Regions from separate parts of the Stappia sp. ICDLI1TA098 genome, predicted to be linked through region 3. Evidence: predicted binding sites of a transcription regulator. Region 3 holds the regulator's gene; each other region holds the start of a gene.
What was found. Region 3 encodes PhoB, which activates phosphate uptake and scavenging genes when phosphate is short. Its sites were predicted from a motif close to TGTCATNNANCTGTCAT; they were not measured.
Positions count from the first base shown of each region.

Region 1 (6,095 bases), on a different contig from region 3:
CCCTTGCAACGCTGTTTCCCGGGCGAATCGACCTCGGCCTCGGCCGTGCGCCCGGAACCGACATGGCAACGGCCCGGGCCCTGCGCCGACATCTTTCCGGCGAGGACAATTTCCCGCAGGACGTCGTCGACCTGATCGCCTATCTGGATGACCCGTCCGAAGGCGGGCCGGTGCGTGCCATTCCAGGAGAGGGCACCCATGTGCCGGTGTGGATCCTGGGCTCGAGCCTCTATGGCGCCCAGCTTGCCGCCGCCCTTGGCCTGCCCTACGCCTTCGCCTCCCATTTCGCCCCCACGATGCTGGAGGAGGCGCTCGACGTCTATCGCCGGACCTTCCGCCCGTCGGCCGAACTCGCGGCTCCCTATGCGATGGTCGCCGCCGGCGTCTTCGTCGCCGATACGGACGCGGAAGCCCGGTATCTGCGGTCCTCGCAGGTGCTCTCCTTCGCCAGGCTGCGCACCGGACGCCCCGGCAAGCTGCCGTATCCGGTCGACAACGTGGCGGACGAGATCCCGCCGCCAGTGCTTGCCCAGGTGAACCATGCCCTGTCGGTTTCGGCGACAGGCTCGCCAGAGACCGTCCGGCGCGAACTCGGGGCCATCGTCGAGCGCTACCAACCCGACGAACTGATCGTCACCGGAATGATCCACGATCACGGCGCCCGGGTCAGGTCCTTCCAACTCGCCGCCGAGGTGCTGGGCGATCTGGTCGACGGCACCCGGCCGCTGGCTCGCGAAGCATAACTCCTCGCACTCCGATCCAGGCGTCAGCGGCTCCCCGGGGCTGCTGACGCCAACCGGGCCGGCGTCAACGGCCCGATGCGCCACGGCAGGGCCAAAACTCCCGCCCAAGGCCTTTTGCCGCAACGGTTTCTCAATCTCTCCCGCAGAGACTGCCCTGGTCCGCGCGCCTCTTGCGCGAACTTGCCGAGGGACGAGGAGAGCAGGTGGCCGCCCCCGAACGCCATGACCGCACGACGCATCGCGAGGCCGGAAAGGCCGAGCCAGAGCGCTTCCAGGCCGGCTACAGCGAAGCCGAACGGCCGGCCGTCGAGACGCCGGACCGCACCGGTCGTGATCCGGTGCCTGCCACGCCTCGCACGTTTGCCAGCATCCTCGGCAGCCTTGCCCTTTTCGCCGTCTCCTTTGCCGCCTTCATCGGCGGCGCGGCCGGCCTCGTCGCCCTTGTTCCACCGCCGGCCCGCCTTGCGGTCGCCGGCTGCGTGCTCATAATCGCCGGCGTCTCGCTGGCTCTGTCCAACGCCGCGCGCGCGGAAACCTCGGCGCGTGCCCGGGTGCGCGGGCAGATGGCGGAGCGTGAGGCGGAGATCGCATCGCTGTACGCCGAGCGTGAAGCCCTGCAGGACGAGGCCTGGCGCCTGCGCGAAAGCGACGAGCGCCACCGCGACGTGCTCGACAAGCTCGGCGACGTGGTGACCCGATGGCGCGAGGGCGGCGAGACCGTCTATGCCAACGACACGGCGCGGGCGCTGTTTCCCGACGGACGCATCGACGGGTTGCACGGCCGCCGTCAGGGTGAGCCGGCAGACGATCCCGAGGGCGCGCGCGAGGACATCCGGGTCGCCACGGCGCAGGGGCCGCGCTGGTTTGCCCGGCGCGACGTCGCCGTACGCGACGTGACCACGGGCGAGCCACTGATCCAGACCATCCTGCGCGATGTCACCGACCGACGCCGCATCGAGGACGCGCTGGTCGCCGCGCGCAACCAGGCCGAGACGGCGAACGCGTCCAAGAGCCGGTTTCTCGCCACCGTCAGCCACGAGATCCGCACGCCGCTGAACGGCATTCTCGGCATGGCCGGCCTGCTCGCCGACACTCGGCTGACGCCGGAACAGCGCACCTATGCGGATGCGGTGAAAAGCTCGGGCGAAATCCTGCTGCTGCTGATCTCCGAGGTGCTCGACATGTCGCGCATCGAAGCGGGCCGGCTGGAACTGATGCCCGGCCCCGCCGACATCGCCGGCCTTGCGGAAGGCGTCGCCGAGCTGCTGAGCCCGCGCGCGCTCGCCAAGGGCCTTGAGATCGGCTGCTACGTCGATCCGCAGCTTCCACGCCGCATCGTCGTCGACGAGACACGGCTGCGCCAGATCCTCTACAACCTCGCCGGCAACGGCCTGAAGTTCACCGAAACCGGCGGTGTCGAGATCCGCATCGAGCGGCTGGGGGATCCGGGTTCGACGCCGGATGCGGGCGCGCGGCTGGCGATCACCGTGCGTGACACCGGCATCGGCTTCGATCCAGGCGACGCCGAGCGGCTTTTCGAGGAGTTCGAGCAGGTCGACCACGGACCGGCTCGCCGCTTCGACGGCGCTGGCCTCGGCCTTGCCATCTCGCGCCGGCTGGCACGGCTGATGGGCGGCGAGATCACCGCCACCGCGGCACAGGACGCGGGGGCCTGCTTCCGCGTCGTGCTGCCGCTCGTCGCAGCCGAAAGTGGGGGCGAGAACACCGCGAAAGCCTCGCGGCCCGACAGCTTTCTTGCCGGCAAACAGGTTTGCATCATCAGCGAGAGCCGCATCGAGGCGCCGCTCGCCGCCCGCGCTGTCACATGCGCCGGGGCGCAAGCAACACTGGTCTCGCCCTGCCGTCAGGAGGACGAGGAGAGGCTCGACGCCGCCATGCACGAGGCGGATCTCATCTTTCTCGATCTGGCGGCGGTGCGCGATGCGGGAGCATGGCTCGCCGGGGCGCGCGCCACCGGCGTCACCGCGCCGGCCATCGCCATCCTGACGCCAACCGACCGCGCCTGCCTGCCCCGGCTGAAAGCCGCCGGCTTCGGCGCCTACCTCATTCGCCCGATCCGCTCCGCCTCACTGCGCCAGGTCACGACCTCGGTTCTGGAGCACGGCGAGGCGGCGGTGGGTTGGGAAAGCGCCATCGACACCCGCATCACCGATGCGGAGCGACCCGAACCCCAGACACCGAGCCGCCCGCTCAAGGTACTCGTTGCCGACGACAACGATATCAACCGGCTGCTGAGTGAGGCGCTGGTGCGCAAGTTCGGGCATGAGGCGGTGGTCGCAGCCGACGGCGCGGAGGCGCTCGAAGCTGTCGCCGACGGCAGTTTCGACATGTTGCTGATGGACCTGCACATGCCCGGCATCGACGGAGTGACCGCCATTCGCCGCTTCCGCGAGATGGAACGGGAGCACGGCTGGACGCGGGTTCCGGTGATCGCGGTAACCGCCGACGTGACGGCGGAGGCCGAGGACGCGGCCCTGGAAGCGGGTGCCGACACGGTGCTCACCAAGCCGATAGACCCCGACCTGATGCGGCAGAAATTCGCCGCCGTTGCCTGAGCCGATCGGCCGCCGACAACTATTTCCCCTCCCTTGTCATCGCTTCCAATTGTCATGGAAGTGTTGGAAACTTATGTTTTAGGTGACGGCTAAGCACCCGGCCGGCCTCTGGTTCCACGCCGCGCGCGGGACGGGAGCGTCGAAGTCCCGGACAAACGACCGCAGGCCGATGCCGTTATCGGGTGTATCAAGGCCAGCGTCGGGGCGATATAACGAGCCTGGGTGCGTCGGCACCCGACGGGGAAACGAAGAAGGGCGTCGGGATCATGTCGAGACTTGACGAAAGCACGGGACGCGCACGTGGAGGGCTTCTTTCGCCGCGCAACCTCGTCCGCAAGTTTGTGCCTGCGAGCGCTGCCGCGCTGCGCCCTGCCTGGCTGCCCCTCCCCGGAGCGCTGCCGGCCGGCCGCCACACGCCGAGCCTCGGCCGCATCGGGCCGCTGGAGGTGCGCCTCGCCCGTACGCCCAAGGAAGTGCGCAAGGCGCAGGAACTGCGCTACCACGTCTTCTACGAGGAAATGTCGGCCATCGCCGATGCGCAGACGATGGCGACGAAGCGCGACATCGATGCCTATGACGCGATCTGCGACCATCTTCTGGTGCTCGACCACGAGACCCCGCAGCGCAACGCGCTCGGTCGCCGCAAGCCGCGCATCGTCGGCACCTATCGCCTGCTGCGCCAGGATGTGGCGGAGCGCAACGGCGGCTTCTACACGGGCAGCGAATTCGAGATCCAGTCGCTCGTCGACGCGCATCCGCGCCTGCAGTTCCTCGAGCTCGGCCGCTCCTGCGTGCTCAAGCCCTACCGCACCAAGCGCAGCGTCGAGCTGCTGTGGCACGGCATCTGGGCCTATGTTCTGATGCACCGCATCGACGTCATGGTCGGCTGCGCCTCGATCGAGGGAACCGATCCCGACCGCATCGCCTCGCAGCTTTCCTTCCTGCATCACAACGCCCGGGCGCCGGAGAACTGGCGCGTTCCGGCGATCCGCGAGCGCTATATCGACATGAACCGGATGCCGCGCGCCGAGGTGAACGAGCGTCAGGTCCTGCGCGAGCTGCCGCCGCTGATCAAGGGCTATCTGCGGCTCGGCGCCTATATCGGCGACGGCGCGGTCGTCGACCATCAGTTCGGCACGACCGACGTTCTCATCGTCATGCCGGTCGAAGCGCTCAACAGCCGCTACGTGAACCATTACGGTGCCGACGCGGGACGCTACTCCAATCAGTAGGCCCGTTGCGCGCTCCCGATAACAAGAACGCCCGGCCCGCGGATCGCGCGGCCGGGCGTTTTCGTTCGTGCGCGGGCCGAGCCTGCCTCAGGTGTCGCCGGGCTGCGGTCCGTCGTAGCCCTGGATGACGACAAGATCGGAGACCGAGGCCTTTTCGCGCAGGGACTTGGCGTACGCGTAGCCTTCGCTCCGATAGCAGGCCAGCGCCTGATCGTAGCTGTCAAACTCGATCACCACATTGCGGGCACGCGCCGCGCCTTCCATGCACTCGAATTCACCGCCACGCACCAGGAAGCGCGCGCCATAGGCCCGGAAGGGCTCGGCGTTGGCCGCAACATAGTCCTTGTATGCCTCGAGGTCGGTCACGTCGACGCGCCCGATCCAGTATCCCTTCGCCATCTGCGCTTCCCCTGTCGCTGTTCGCCACCGCGGCGACAGCCTCTTTTCCACCAAGGGTTAGCGCGCCGGAGACGGATGTGTAAAGCGCCGGGGACTTCGCCGGGGGATGCTTAACCACCCCTTAAATCGCCTCATTTAGGCTCCAAGGCGGGGAACGAAAGGGGGACACGGGTCCCCCCGCACCAACTTTTGAAGAACGGATCTATGGCTCGAGGATCGTCCAGCGACGGCCGGCGCGAACCGCGCATGGGACCAGGCAACGGCGGCATGCTCGACATGCGGCTGACCCCCGACGACAGGCCGAGCGATCCGGGGCGCGGCAAGCCCGCGCCCAAGCGCAAGCGACCGGCGAAATCCGGCAACGGCAATGGCAAGGGCAAGGGATCCGGCTCCGGATCTGGCGGCAACGACCGTCGGCCGCGTGGCGGCAAGCGCAAGACCGCCCGCAAGACGCGGGCCCGCGGCGGACTGGCGCGCGGGCTTCGCCGGCTGGTCTACTGGGGCTTCGTCCTTTGCCTGTGGGGCGGCATCGGTCTTGCCGGCGTGCTCGTCTACTACGCCGCCTATCTGCCGCCGACCTCCGAATGGAAGGTGCCCAAGCGCCCGCCCAACGTGCGCATCGTCGCCGCCGACGGAACGCTGATGGCCAACCGCGGCGACACCGGCGGCGAGGCGGTCCGCCTCGAACAGCTTCCGCCCTATCTTCCCGAAGCGGTGATCGCCATCGAGGACCGGCGCTTCAAGAGCCACTTCGGCCTCGATCCGCTCGGCCTCGGCCGCGCCGTCATCACCAACCTGACCCGAGGCCGCCTTGTCCAGGGCGGCTCGACGCTGACCCAGCAGCTCGCCAAGAACCTCTTTCTCGAGCCCGACCGCACCCTGCGCCGGAAGGTGCAGGAAGCCGTGCTCGCGCTGTGGCTGGAGGCCGAATACACCAAGGACGAGATCCTCGAGATCTATCTCAACCGTGTCTATCTGGGTGCCGGCGCCTATGGCATCGACGCGGCCTCGCGCCGCTACTTCGGCAAGCCGGCGCGCATGCTGACGCTGGCCGAGGCGGCGACCATCGCCGGGCTCTTGAAGGCGCCCTCGCGCTATGCGCCGACCAGCAATCCCGAGCTTGCAACGGAGCGCGCCAAGCTCGT
Region 1 is NZ_JBTZBT010000003.1:499,489-505,583, reverse strand. Features, by position in the region: gene ACSLUQ_RS17345 (LLM class flavin-dependent oxidoreductase) at 1-743, shown strand, start outside; gene ACSLUQ_RS17340 (ATP-binding protein) at 947-3,319, shown strand; gene olsB (l-ornithine N(alpha)-acyltransferase) at 3,586-4,551, shown strand; gene ACSLUQ_RS17330 (DUF1330 domain-containing protein) at 4,639-4,950, opposite strand; gene ACSLUQ_RS17325 (transglycosylase domain-containing protein) at 5,155-6,095, shown strand, end outside.
Region 1: a site for PhoB is predicted at 3,370-3,386, ahead of olsB (l-ornithine N(alpha)-acyltransferase). Genes of this name have one in related genera too.

Region 2 (6,095 bases), on a different contig from region 3:
ACCTTGGGGTCTTCGGCCTGACCATCCCCGAGGAGTTCGGCGGTCTGGGGCTCGGCAAGGAGAGCATGTGCGTGGTTTCTGAGGAGCTGAGCCGCGCGTATATCGGCGTCGGCTCGCTCGGCACCCGCTCGGAAATTGCGGCGGAGCTGATCCTGTGCGGGGGAACGGAGGCGCAAAAGCGGGAGTGGCTGCCGAAGATCGCCACTGGCGAGGTGCTGCCGACCGCCGTCTTCACCGAACCAAACACCGGTTCCGACCTTGCCTCGCTGAAGACGCGGGCCGTGCGCGAGGGGGATGTCTGGAAGATCTATGGCAACAAGACGTGGATCACCCATCCCGTGCGCGCCGACGTGATGACGTTGCTGGCGCGCACCGACCCCTCCGAGCCGGGCTATCGCGGACTTTCGATGTTCCTGGCGACCAAGCCGCGCGGCACGGACGCGGATCCGTTCCCCGCGCCGGGCATGTCCGGCGGCGAGATCGAGGTTCTTGGCTATCGCGGCATGAAGGAATATGAGATCGCCTTCGACGGCTTCGAGGTGGCGCATGAAAACCTGCTCGGTGGGGTCGAGGGGCAGGGCTTCAAGCAGCTCATGCAGACATTCGAAGCGGCCCGCATCCAGACCGCGGCGCGGGCCCTTGGCGTCGCGCAGGCGGCGCTCGACCTGGGGCTGCGCTATGCGCAGGAGCGCATCCAGTTCGGCAAGCCGCTGATCGCCTTCCCGCGCGTGTCGGACAAGCTGGCGCTGATGGCGGCGGAACTGATGGCCGCGCGCCAGCTCACGTATTTTTCCGCCTGGGAGAAGGACTCCGGCCGGCGCTGCGATCTGGAGGCGGGCATGGCCAAGCTGCTCGGCGCCCGCGTTGCCTGGGCGGCGGCGGACAATGCGCTGCAGATCCATGGTGGCAACGGCTTCGCGCTGGAATACCAGATCAGCCGGGTGCTTTGCGACGCGCGCATCCTCAACATCTTCGAAGGCGCCGCCGAAATCCAGGCGCAGGTGATCGCGCGGCGTCTGCTCGACGGGCGCGACTGAGCCGGCAGGCGACGCAAAGGACTGAGAGCCGGCAGGCGATGCCAAAGGACTGAGTTGGCGGACGACCGCAAGCACGGGACGGGCGGTCGGTCGTCCGTCCCCTCAACCGCAAGTGCCCGGGGGCCTTGCGGGAGATCGTCAGGTCAGATCGTCGGGGAACCAGCCGAAGACGGTGAGGTCGAGCGCGGTCTGGGCGATGCGCTCGCGGCTGGTCATCAGCACCTGGCCGCCGCGGTGGTGGTAGAACCGCACGGCTTCCTCATTGTCACGCACGACCCGGACGGCGAGGCCGGAGAGCCGCGTGCGTTCCAGTGCCGCGCGGGCGGCCTGGAACAGCTCGGTGCCAAAGCCCATGCCTTGGTGGTCGGGCCGCACGTAGAGCTCGTAGATCTCGCCCTCGAAGGGAAGCTCGCGCATGCGGCTGCGGCCGAAGGTGGCATAGCCGGCCGGCGTGCCCGCCACATAGAGGACCTTGATGCGGACCCCGCGGGCCAGCGCCGTGCGCCACCATTTCGGCCCGCGCTTGGAGATCATCCGTTCCAGCTCAAGCCCGTCGATGACACCGCGATAGGTCGCCCGCCAGGTCTCCTCATGGATGGTGGCGAGCGCTTCGGCATCATTGTCGCGCGCTGGGCGCAGGGAGGTCAGGCCGAGGGTCATGAGGACATGATAGCGCCGATCGGGCCGCGACAAAAGCTGCGGAAACCACGGTGCGAAATTTTGTCCAGGAGAACAGCGGGGAGGTGGGGAAACGGAAAAGGGCCGGCTCAAGGCCGGCCCTTCCGGTTGCATTCAGTGTCCTGACCGACTGCATGACAGTCGGAGAACCGGATCCTTGTGCCGCGAAACCCCGGGGGGCTGGGGGGCTGTTGCGTTCCGAAGCTCCACGGCGGTTCCTTCTGCAACCATGCTTTTTTCGTCGCTCAAGATGGCGCGGTATGGGCTGCAATGGGGCGAAACTGTGAAATTTGAAGGAGCCGCGAAAACCGGCGGAAACGGCTGAATCCGGGGATTCCAGAACGAGGCTTGCATTGCCGGCGCGGCGCGGCCCATCATGACGGGAGGATGACGCGGCGAAATGCGGGAGGCGCCATGAGCGAGGTCGAGGATGAAACCGCACGACGGGGGGCCGACGGCGCGCCCGACCGGTCGGGACCGGCACCCCTGCCCATCACCGCATTTCACCGGCGGGAGCTCGATCTGATCCTGCGTGTCTACGGACAGAAGGTCGCCGCCGGCGAGTGGCGCGACTATGCGATCGACCATCTGAAGGACCGGGCGGTGTTCTCGATTTTCCGCCGCAGCTCGGAAATGCCGCTCTATCGCATCGAGAAGGTGCCGCGGAACGCGCGTCGACAGGGAGCCTATGCGGTCGTTGGCGCCGGCGGGGCGCTCCTGAAACGCGGCGGCGAGCTTGCCCAGGTGTTGCGGGTCTTCGAGAAGAAGCGGCACCTATCGCTGGTCTGAGGCTTTTTCAGGACATGAAAAAAAGGAAGCGGCGCATGCGCCGCTTCAGGTGTTGCACGTCACGCACGCCGGCCTGAAGCGGCCGGCAATGCCTAGAACCGCAGGCCGATGCTTGCGTTCAGGGCATGGGATGTGGCCCGGGCGCGAAATTCGCCCGCGTAGCCGAGACTGCCGCTCAGACGCCCGTCCATGGCGGTGTAGGTGAGTCCTGCGCCGAGACGGGCAATGTCGCGCCCGACGCCAACGGCGCTTGCCGCGACGGGCGAGCCCAGCATGGTCACCGAGCGGCTGTCGCCGAGCGAGCCGATGGCGCGGGCGTAGGCGACATCGACCACCGGGCGCAGCTCCGCGCCGGCACCGAGGGCGAGGGCATTGCCGGTGACGCGGACGCCGGCGCCGAGGTCGGTCTGCATCGTGGTGGCGGAGGCCGCGCTCAGGCCGAAGATACCGGCGCCGCTTTCGGACTGGGAGCCGAGCCACTGGTGAACGGCACGCGCCTGGGCATAGGGCTGAAGCGTCGCGGCGAGCGTCGCGAAGGTCATGCCGACGCGCGCGTTGCCCCAGGCGCCGACATCGGTGCCGGAGCTCTTGCCGGTGAGGCCGGCGGCGGCGCCGCCGAGGCCGGCGATGCCCGAGCGGGTGGTCTTCGTCTCGAAGCGGCTGACGCCGAAGCCGCCGTCCGTGAACCAGACATCCGTCGAATAGCCAGCATAGGCAAGGCCGTGCACGCCGGTCGAGCTGACCTTGTTGCCGGCACTGCCCGTGCGCGACTGGCTGAAGCCGACGCCGAAGCCGAAGCGCACTTCCTCGGAGGGGCGGAAGTCGAGGCCGGTGATGGCGCCGCCGGTGCGGGTGATCGCCGAGGCGGTGGTGGCGCTTGCCGAGGTCTGGGTGAAGCCCGCCATCGGCGCCAACCACCAGCGCATGCGCATGTCAGCCGTCGGGGCCGCGCCGTGGGTGGACAGCGTGACGCCGCCAGGCGCCGGATCGCCGCCGCCGAGGCTGCCCGACAGGTTGCCGGCGATGTCGGCGATCTGGCCGAGGGTGCGCGTCTGGGCGAAGGCGCCCTGCGAATAGACGGCACCGGTGGCCGCGTCCCTCGTCGACGTCAGGTTGTCGAGGTTGAGGATGCCCCAGCCGTAGACGTCGTCGATGCCGGCGGCACCCACGTCGGTCGCCGTGGCGAGCACGAGCTGGGCCAGATCGGTGGCCTTGGCGTTGGGGAACATCTGACGGGCGATGGCGAGCGCGCCGGTGACATGCGGCGCGGCCATGGAGGTGCCGGACATGCGCACGTAGGTGCCGTCATTGGCGGTCGAATAGATGCCGCCATTCTCCTGGTCGTCATCGCCGCCGGGGGCGGAAAGGCACCAGGCGGCCGCGATGCCGCAGCGGTTGGAATAGTCGGTGACTTCGCCGGTCTGGCCGACGGCGGCGACGGCGATCCAGTTGGCCTGGAGCTCGGGATAGAGAACCGGCAGGCCGGGCTCGTAGGCAACGCTTGCCAGTCCGTCGTTGCCGGCGGCCCAGACGAGCACCGAGCCGGCGTTGGCGGCGGAGCGGAAGGCGGCGAGCGTATTCGGGTTCTCGACCTCGAAATAATGGCGCGCCGCCTCGAGATCGGGGCCGGACGCCGGCATCACCGGATCGGAGCCCCAGGAGTTGTTGTAGAACTCGATGCCGTTGGCCAGGCCATAGGCATAGACGTTGGAGACCACCTGATCGAGCGTCGCCTGATCGATGTTGCCGGCGTCGTTGGCAAGCTGCAGCGGCGCGACTTTTGCGCCCGGGGCGACGCCGACCATGCCAACGCCGTTGAGCGTCGCGGCGATGGTGCCGGCGACATGGGTGCCGTGGCCGTTGCCGTCGGCTGCGACCGGCAGGCCGGTCACGCCCGAATAGGACAGATCGGACAGGTTGGCGACAAGATCGGGATGCAGGGGCAGGACGCCGCTGTCGACGACGCCGACGGTGACGCCCGAGCCGGTGTAGCCACGGTCATGGGCAGCCTTCGCGCCGATCATGCCGAGGCCCCACTGGGCGGCGTATTCGTCGACGGGCGGCATCGGTTCGGCGGCGGCAAGGCCGGGAAGCAGCAGGACCATGGCCGCGGCGGCGCTGACGCCGAGGCGGAGGCCGGCCGCGCGGCGGGAAACCACGCCGGCAGCGCGCCGGGTATGCAAGGGGAACACGCGAGACATGTCGATCCATCCATAGATAATGCGATGGCGGCGATATTGCGCGCGTCTCAGGGCCCGTCAATTGCGAAACGGCCCATGAAAATCAACGGTTTAATAAAATGGACGGAGTGCAGATCCGGCTGGACGGAGCGGCAAAAGCGCAGGTGCGAAAGGGGCAGGCGGCGGGCCTTCGGCTGGCTGGCGAGCGGTCGCCGCGATGCCCCGGCAGCGTGATGAATCGTCGGGAGAATGAAAAAGGGCGCGAGGTTTCCCTCGCGCCCTTTTTTTGCATTCGGTGCCAGACCGCGTCGTGCGGTGCGGCTGTCGGCATCCTCAGTCGCGGTTGCCGAAGAGCTGCAGCAGCATCAGGAAGAGGTTGATGAAGTCGAGGTAGAGGCGCAGCGCTCCCATGACCGACTTCTTGATCGAAACCTCCGAGCTGTCGCCCTCGTAGTACATTTCCTTGATCTGCTGGGTGTCGTAGGCGGTGAGGCCCGCAAACACCAGGACGCCGATCACGGAGATGGCGAACTGCATCGCCGAAGAGGCGAGGAAGATGTTCACGATCGACGCGATGACGATGCCGATCAGGCCCATGAACAGGAACGAACCCCAGCCCGACAGATCCTTCTTCGTCGTGTAGCCATAAAGGCTCAACGCGCCGAAGGATGCGGCGGTGATGAAGAACACGCGTGCGATCGAGCCACCGGTGAAGACCAGGAAGATCGACGACAGCGATACGCCCATGATCGCGGCATAGACCCAGAAGGTCGTCTGCGCGGCCGATGCGCTCATCTTCTGGATGCGGAAGCTCAGGAAGAACACCGCGGCGAGCGGTGCGAGCATGACCACCCACTTGAGCGGGCTCAGATAGATCGCCTGACCGAACGGGGTCAGCGCCATGCCGCCCGAGGACTGGTCAATCGCGAAATAGAAGGTCGCGAGCGCGGCAAGGCCGGTGATGCCGAGGCCCAGCGCCATGTAGTTGTAGACGCCCAGCATGTAGGCGCGCAGGCCTTCATCATAGACGCCGGCCTCGGCACGCGCGCCGGCCGCAGAATACCGAAGGTTCGAATTGCGGTCGAAGGTCGACATCGAGTGTCCTTTCTGTCCCTCTCGTCGCCATGCTCGCGGATCGCCGTCGGCGTACCCGCAAAACCATGGCCATGATGCGTTTCGACCCGCCATCGCGGGTCCGACATGCCGGGCTTTCGCGTCATCCGCGCAGCCCCAAGGGACACCGCTGGCGCGAAGACCCACACGTCTTACCGAATATGGACACGCTCAATGGCATGAACAAGAGGCGAAAAGCCGTTTTCGCATTCCGGTGCCGTCATGTTTCGCGCGGGGTAAACGCACCGTGACCTTTCGCGCAAAACGCGAAGGCCGCCCGGAGCGGATGATCCGGGCG
Region 2 is NZ_JBTZBT010000003.1:42,941-49,035, reverse strand. Features, by position in the region: gene ACSLUQ_RS15250 (acyl-CoA dehydrogenase family protein) at 1-1,037, shown strand, start outside; gene ACSLUQ_RS15245 (GNAT family N-acetyltransferase) at 1,176-1,697, opposite strand; gene ACSLUQ_RS15240 (DUF2794 domain-containing protein) at 2,130-2,504, shown strand; gene ACSLUQ_RS15235 (S8 family peptidase) at 2,597-4,705, opposite strand; gene ACSLUQ_RS15230 (Bax inhibitor-1/YccA family protein) at 5,018-5,779, opposite strand.
Region 2: a site for PhoB is predicted at 2,092-2,108, ahead of ACSLUQ_RS15240 (DUF2794 domain-containing protein). Genes of this name have one in related genera too.

Region 3 (6,095 bases):
ACGCCGAGCCGGTCGAGTTCTTCAGCAACAGTCATCAGGCCTGCAGGGCTCCAAAGCACCAGGCAAGAATGCCCTTTTGCGCATGCATGCGGTTTTCCGCCTCGTCGAAGACGACGGAAGCCGGGCCGTCCATCACCTCGGACGTGACCTCCTCACCGCGGTGCGCGGGAAGGCAATGCATGAAGATCGCGTCGGCGTCGGCCTCGCCCATCAGCCGGCTGTTGACCTGATAGGGCTTCAGCATGTTGTGGCGGTCGCCCTCGTCGTCACCCATCGAGACCCAGCAGTCGGTGACCACCGCATCGACGCCGCGCACGGCCTCGAACGGATCGTCGGTCAGGCTGATCTCGGCGCCGGCCTTGCGGGCAGCGGCGATAAGATCCGCCGGGGGGGCAAGCTGGGAGGGCGTGGCGATGCGCAGTTCAAAATCGAACTTCGCCGCCGCATGAACCCAGGAGGCCAGCACATTGTTGCTGTCGCCAGTCCAGGCGACGGACCGGCCGGCGATCTTGCCCTTCTTCTCCTCGAAGGTGAGCACGTCGGCCATGATCTGGCACGGATGGGTGAGCTTGGTCAGGCCGTTGATCACCGGAACGGTCGCATGTTCCGCCAGTTCGTGCAGCGCGTCATGATCAAGGATGCGGATCATGATCGCGTCGACGTAGCGCGACAGAACGCGCGCGGTGTCGGCGATGGTCTCGCCGCGACCGAGCTGCATCTCCGCGCCAGTCAGCATCAACGTCTCGCCGCCGAGCTCACGCATGCCGACGTCGAAGGAAATGCGCGTGCGCGTCGACGGTTGCTCGAACACCATGGCGAGCACGCGGCCGGCCAGCGGCCCCGTGCCGCTGACGCGAACCGGACCGCGCGCTTCCTTGATGCGGCGGCTGCCGTCGAGAATAGAGCGCAGTTCGTCTGCCCCGACCTCGGTGAGGTCGAGAAAATGGCGGGGCTGGACAGTCATTATTCGGCAGCTCCCTGCTTCAGCTCTGCTTCCATGGCAATGGCTGCCTTCTCGATGCGCGCCACGGCTTCCTCGATCTCCTCTGCGGTGATCGTCAGCGGCGGCAGGATGCGCAGTACGTTGTCGCCGGCGCCGATCGCAAGCACGCCCTCTGCGCGGAAACGCTCAAGCAAGGCTCCGTTGGGGACACGGCACTTGAGGCCGAGCAACAGGCCCTTGCCGCGCAGATCCTCGAAAATCTCCGGATGCCGGTCGATGACGCCGGAGAGCTTCTGCGTCAAAAGCAGGCCCTTGTCGCGCACGTCCTCGAGGAAGCCATCGGCGAGCACCACGTCGAGCACAGCGTTGCCGACCGCCATGGCGAGCGGATTGCCGCCATAGGTCGTGCCGTGGGTGCCCGGCTGCATGCCGGAGGCAACCTCCTCGGTCGCAAGGCAGGCGCCAACCGGAAAGCCGCCGCCGATGCCCTTGGCAATCGCCATGATGTCCGGGGTGATGCCGGCCCATTCATGGGCAAAGAGCTTGCCCGTGCGTCCGACGCCGGTCTGCACCTCGTCGAGCAGCAGCAGGATGCCGTTGTCGTCGCAGATCTTGCGCAGGTCGCGCAGCGTCTCGGTCGGCACGGACCGCACGCCGCCCTCGCCCTGGATCGGCTCGATCAGGAGACCGGCCGTCGTGTCGGAGATCGCGGCCAGCAGCGCCTCGCGGTCGCCGAAGGGAACCTGCACGAAGCCCGGAGCCTTGGGCCCGAAGCCCTCGAGGTACTTCGCCTGACCGCCGGCGGCGATGGTCGCCAGCGTCCGGCCGTGGAAGGCACCCTCGAAGGTGATGATGTCGACCCGCTCCGGCTCGCCCTTCGAATAGAAGTAGCGCCGCGCCGTCTTGATCGCGCATTCCAGTGCCTCGGCGCCGGAATTGGTGAAGAACACCCGATCGGCGAAGGTCGCTTCGGTCAGCTTGCGCGAAAAGGTGTCCTGGCCCGGGATCGTGTAGACGTTCGACACGTGCCAAAGCTTCTCGGCCTGCGTCTTCAGCGCCTCGACAAGCGCCGGATGGCCGTGGCCGAGCGAGTTCACCGCAATGCCGGAGCCGCAATCGAGAAAGCGTCGGCCATCGGTCGTCTCCAGCCAGACACCATTGCCGCGTTCGAACTCCAGGTTCGCGCGGTTGTAGGTCGGGTAGAGAGTTGAGCCAACCATAGCCGTCTTGCTCCTTGTTGCCGGTGGCGCGCCTTTCCCTGGCCGCCCACCTCATGGCCCGTCATCGGATGAACCCGTCGCCGCCGCCATGCCCTCCCGCGCCACGCGCTCACGCGGCAACGAAAACAGGCGGGCATTTGCCCCCCTTAAAAGCATAGCGCCGCCCCGAAAGGCGGCACGACAACAGGGTTTCGTTATACACCGCCCAGCCGAGCGAAAGTCAACGAAATAGCAATCCGCCCGTTTTTGCACGCCCCGCGCCCGAGACCTCCTTAATTGGGGAAAACATCGACTATCCCCAAGTGAATCGGGCCAACGACTTGCACGAAAAACGCGGCATATTGTAGGTTTCAGACATCAGAGACACGACATCTCGTGTGCTTGACTCAGAATAGCCTCAAAATCCGGCAATAGGCGGGACACCATCAGGGTGTGCCGGCAAGGTTTTTTTAACCATATGCCGGACGGACGACGAAGACGGAGTGAGACGCATGTCCTGGACAAGCGAGCGTGTCGACCTTCTCAAGAAGCTCTGGCTCGAAGGCTTGAGCGCGAGTCAGATCGCCGCCGAGCTCGGCGGCGTGACGCGCAACGCGGTCATCGGCAAGGTGCACCGGCTGGGCCTCTCCGGCCGTGCCAAGGCGCCGACGAACGCTGCCAAGCCATCGCGCAAGACCACGCAGCCCACAGCCGGCGCCGAGACGGCGCAAGCGCCCGAGACCAACGCCGGCGCACCGCAGACCATCGGCGCCACGGCGCTGAAGATGGCTCCTTCCCCGGCCCCCGCACCGCAGCAGAAGCCCGTTGCGGAACTGGTCCCCATCGCCAAGCGCGCCACCATCCTGACGCTCACCGAGCGCACCTGCAAGTGGCCGATCGGCGATCCGACCAAGGATGACTTCTATTTCTGCGGCAACAATTCCAATCCGGGCGTGCCCTATTGCCCGTATCACTGCCGCATGGCCTACCAGCCGGCGAATGACCGCCGTCGCGAGCGCAACACGGCGGCCGCGACCGGCTGATATCGCCACAGCAGGGTGCCACAGAAAAAAGGCCCGCGCATCGCGCGGGCCTTTTTCGTTGACGGCTGGTTGCTCCATTTCCTGGCGGTGGGTCCGGATCCGACCCGCCGGGAAAGGCCGTTTCAAGACGCCTGGGCGAACTGGTCGTTGAAGGCGTAGCCTGCGCCGCGCACGGTGCGGATCGGGTCCGGCGCCTTGCCCCGGTTGATCGCCTTGCGAAGGCGACCGACGTGAACGTCGACGGTGCGCTCGTCCACATAGACGTCATGTCCCCATACACCGTCGAGCAGCTGCTCGCGCGAGAAGACACGGCCGGGCGAAGTCATCAGGAATTCCAGCAAGCGGAACTCGGTCGGCCCCAGATGGATCTCGCGGCCAGAGCGACGCACCCGGTGCGTTTCACGGTCGAGTTCGAGATCGCCGGCGCGCAGCAACGAGGAGACGACCTCCGGCTTTGCGCGCCGAAGCATGGCGCGCACCCGTGCCATGAGCTCGGGGATCGAGAAGGGCTTGACCACATAGTCGTCGGCACCTGTCGCCAGGCCGCGGATGCGCTCCTGCTCCTCGCCACGCGCCGTGAGCATGATCACCGGCAGGCGCTCGGTCTCGGCCCGCGAGCGCAGCCGACGACACAATTCAATGCCGGACAGACCCGGCAACATCCAGTCGAGCAGGAGAAGGTCGGGCTGGTTTTCGCGCAGCCGGATATCGGCCTCGTCGCCCCTCATGCAGGTCTCGACCGTGTAGCCCTCAGCTTCGAGATTGTACCTCAGAAGCATGGCAAGCGGTTCCTCGTCCTCGACAATCAGAACCTTCGGCATTCCCGGAAACCTCGTATGTCAGTCGCAAGGGCCCGGCTATGCCGCCGGACCCTGTCCGTTTCGAAGGCGTCAGACGTTGGTCTCGACGCCGGTCTCGTCCTGCTTCTGGCGCTCGTCCATCGGCTGCACGCCGGTCGTCATGTAGATGACGTTTTCGGCGATGTTGGTCGCATGGTCGCCGATGCGCTCGATGTTCTTGGCGCAGAAGAGCAGATGCGCGCAGATCGAGATCTGGCGCGGATCCTCCATCATGTAGGTGAGCAGTTCACGGAAGATCGAGGTGTAAAGCGCGTCGACCGCATCGTCGCGCTCGCGCACTGCCTCGGCCTCGGCCGTGTCGCGGCTGGCATAGGCGTCGAGCACGTCCTTGAGCTGCTGCTGGGCAAGCTCGGTCATGTGCTCCACGCCAAGCGCGAACTTCTTGGAATCGAAGGACCCGTCGATGGCGATGACGCGCTTGGCCACGTTCTTGGCGAGATCGCCGACGCGCTCCAGGTCGTTGGAGATGCGCATGGCGGAAATCACATCGCGCAGGTCCTGGGCGACAGGCTGGCGGCGGGCGATGACCAGGATCGCCTGCTCCTCGACCTCGAACTGCAGCTGGTCGACACGCTTGTCCTGGAGCACGACGCGGCGCGCGAGATCCTTGTCCATGCGGATCAGCGCCGAGATCGCCTCATTGAGCATGGCCTCGGTGAGGCCGCCCATCTCCGAGACGCGCCCGGCAATGGACTTCAGCTCTTCATCGAAAGACGTAACGGTATGGCTAGTCATTCTTCATCTCCTCCGCCGACGGCGGTAACGGGATCGGGAAGCCGGGGCAGGCCCGCGCCCGCACCCTTTCCAGGGTGCATGGGCACGGACCAACCCGCCTTGTCGTCAGCCGAAGCGTCCGGTGATGTAGTCCTGCGTCCGCTTGTCCGCAGGGTTGGTGAAGATCTCCTTGGTGTCTCCCTCCTCGACAAGATTGCCGAGATGGAAGAAGGCGGTGCGCTGGGAGACGCGCGCGGCCTGCTGCATGGAGTGCGTCACAATCACGATGGTGTAGTTGGCGCGCAGATCGTCGATCAGCTCCTCGACCTTGGCGGTCGCGATCGGATCCAGCGCCGAGCAGGGCTCGTCCATCAGGATCACCTCGGGACTGACCGCGATGGCGCGGGCAATACACAGGCGCTGCTGCTGACCGCCGGAAAGGCCGGTTCCCGGCTCGTCGAGACGGTCCTTGACCTCTTCCCACAGGCCGGCCTTCTGCAGGCTCGAGGCGACGATTTCCTCAAGCCCGGACTTGTTGCTGGCAAGACCGTGGATGCGCGGTCCGTAGGAGACATTGTCGAAGATCGACTTGGGGAACGGGTTCGGCTTCTGGAACACCATGCCGACCTTGGCGCGCAACTGCACCGGATCCACCTTGGGATCGTAGATATCCTCGCCATCGATCTCGATGTCGCCTTCGACGCGGCAGCTGTCGATCGTGTCATTCATGCGGTTGAGGCAGCGTAGGAAGGTCGACTTGCCGCAACCCGACGGGCCGATGAAGGCGGTGACCGTCTTGTCCTCGATCTGCAGGTCGACGTCTTTGATCGCATGCGTCTCGCCATAGTAGACCTGCACCTTCCTGGCCAGGATCTTCATGTTGTTCATGGCGGCAACCTTCTCGGCTTTGGGCATTTGGTTCATGGCGTGTCAGTCCTTACCAGCGGCGCTCGAAGCGGCGGCGCAGGATCACCGCGAGGATGTTCATGGTCATGAGGAAAACGAGCAGAACGATGATGCCGCCCCATGCCCGCTCGTAGAAGGCGGGATCGGCGCGCTTGGCCCACTCGTAGATCTGGGCGGGCATCGCCGAGTTCGGCTCCAGGAAACCGGAGACGGCCGACGTCGGGTAGTTGGAGGCGATGAAGCCGACCATGCCGATGAGGAGCAGCGGCGCGGTCTCGCCGAGAGCCTGGGCAAGGCCGATGATCGTTCCCGTCAGGATGCCCGGCATGGCGAGCGGCAGAACGTGGTGGAACACGGACTGCATCTTCGAGGCGCCAACCCCCAGAGCCGCGTCGCGGATCGACGGCGGCACCGACTTGAGAGAGGCGCG
Region 3 is NZ_JBTZBT010000002.1:114,991-121,085, forward strand. Features, by position in the region: gene ACSLUQ_RS10850 (Hsp33 family molecular chaperone) at 1-35, opposite strand, end outside; gene argF (ornithine carbamoyltransferase) at 35-964, opposite strand; gene ACSLUQ_RS10860 (acetylornithine transaminase) at 964-2,163, opposite strand; gene ACSLUQ_RS10865 (GcrA family cell cycle regulator) at 2,655-3,185, shown strand; gene phoB (phosphate regulon transcriptional regulator PhoB) at 3,308-4,006, opposite strand; gene phoU (phosphate signaling complex protein PhoU) at 4,076-4,780, opposite strand; gene pstB (phosphate ABC transporter ATP-binding protein PstB) at 4,886-5,683, opposite strand; gene pstA (phosphate ABC transporter permease PstA) at 5,697-6,095, opposite strand, start outside.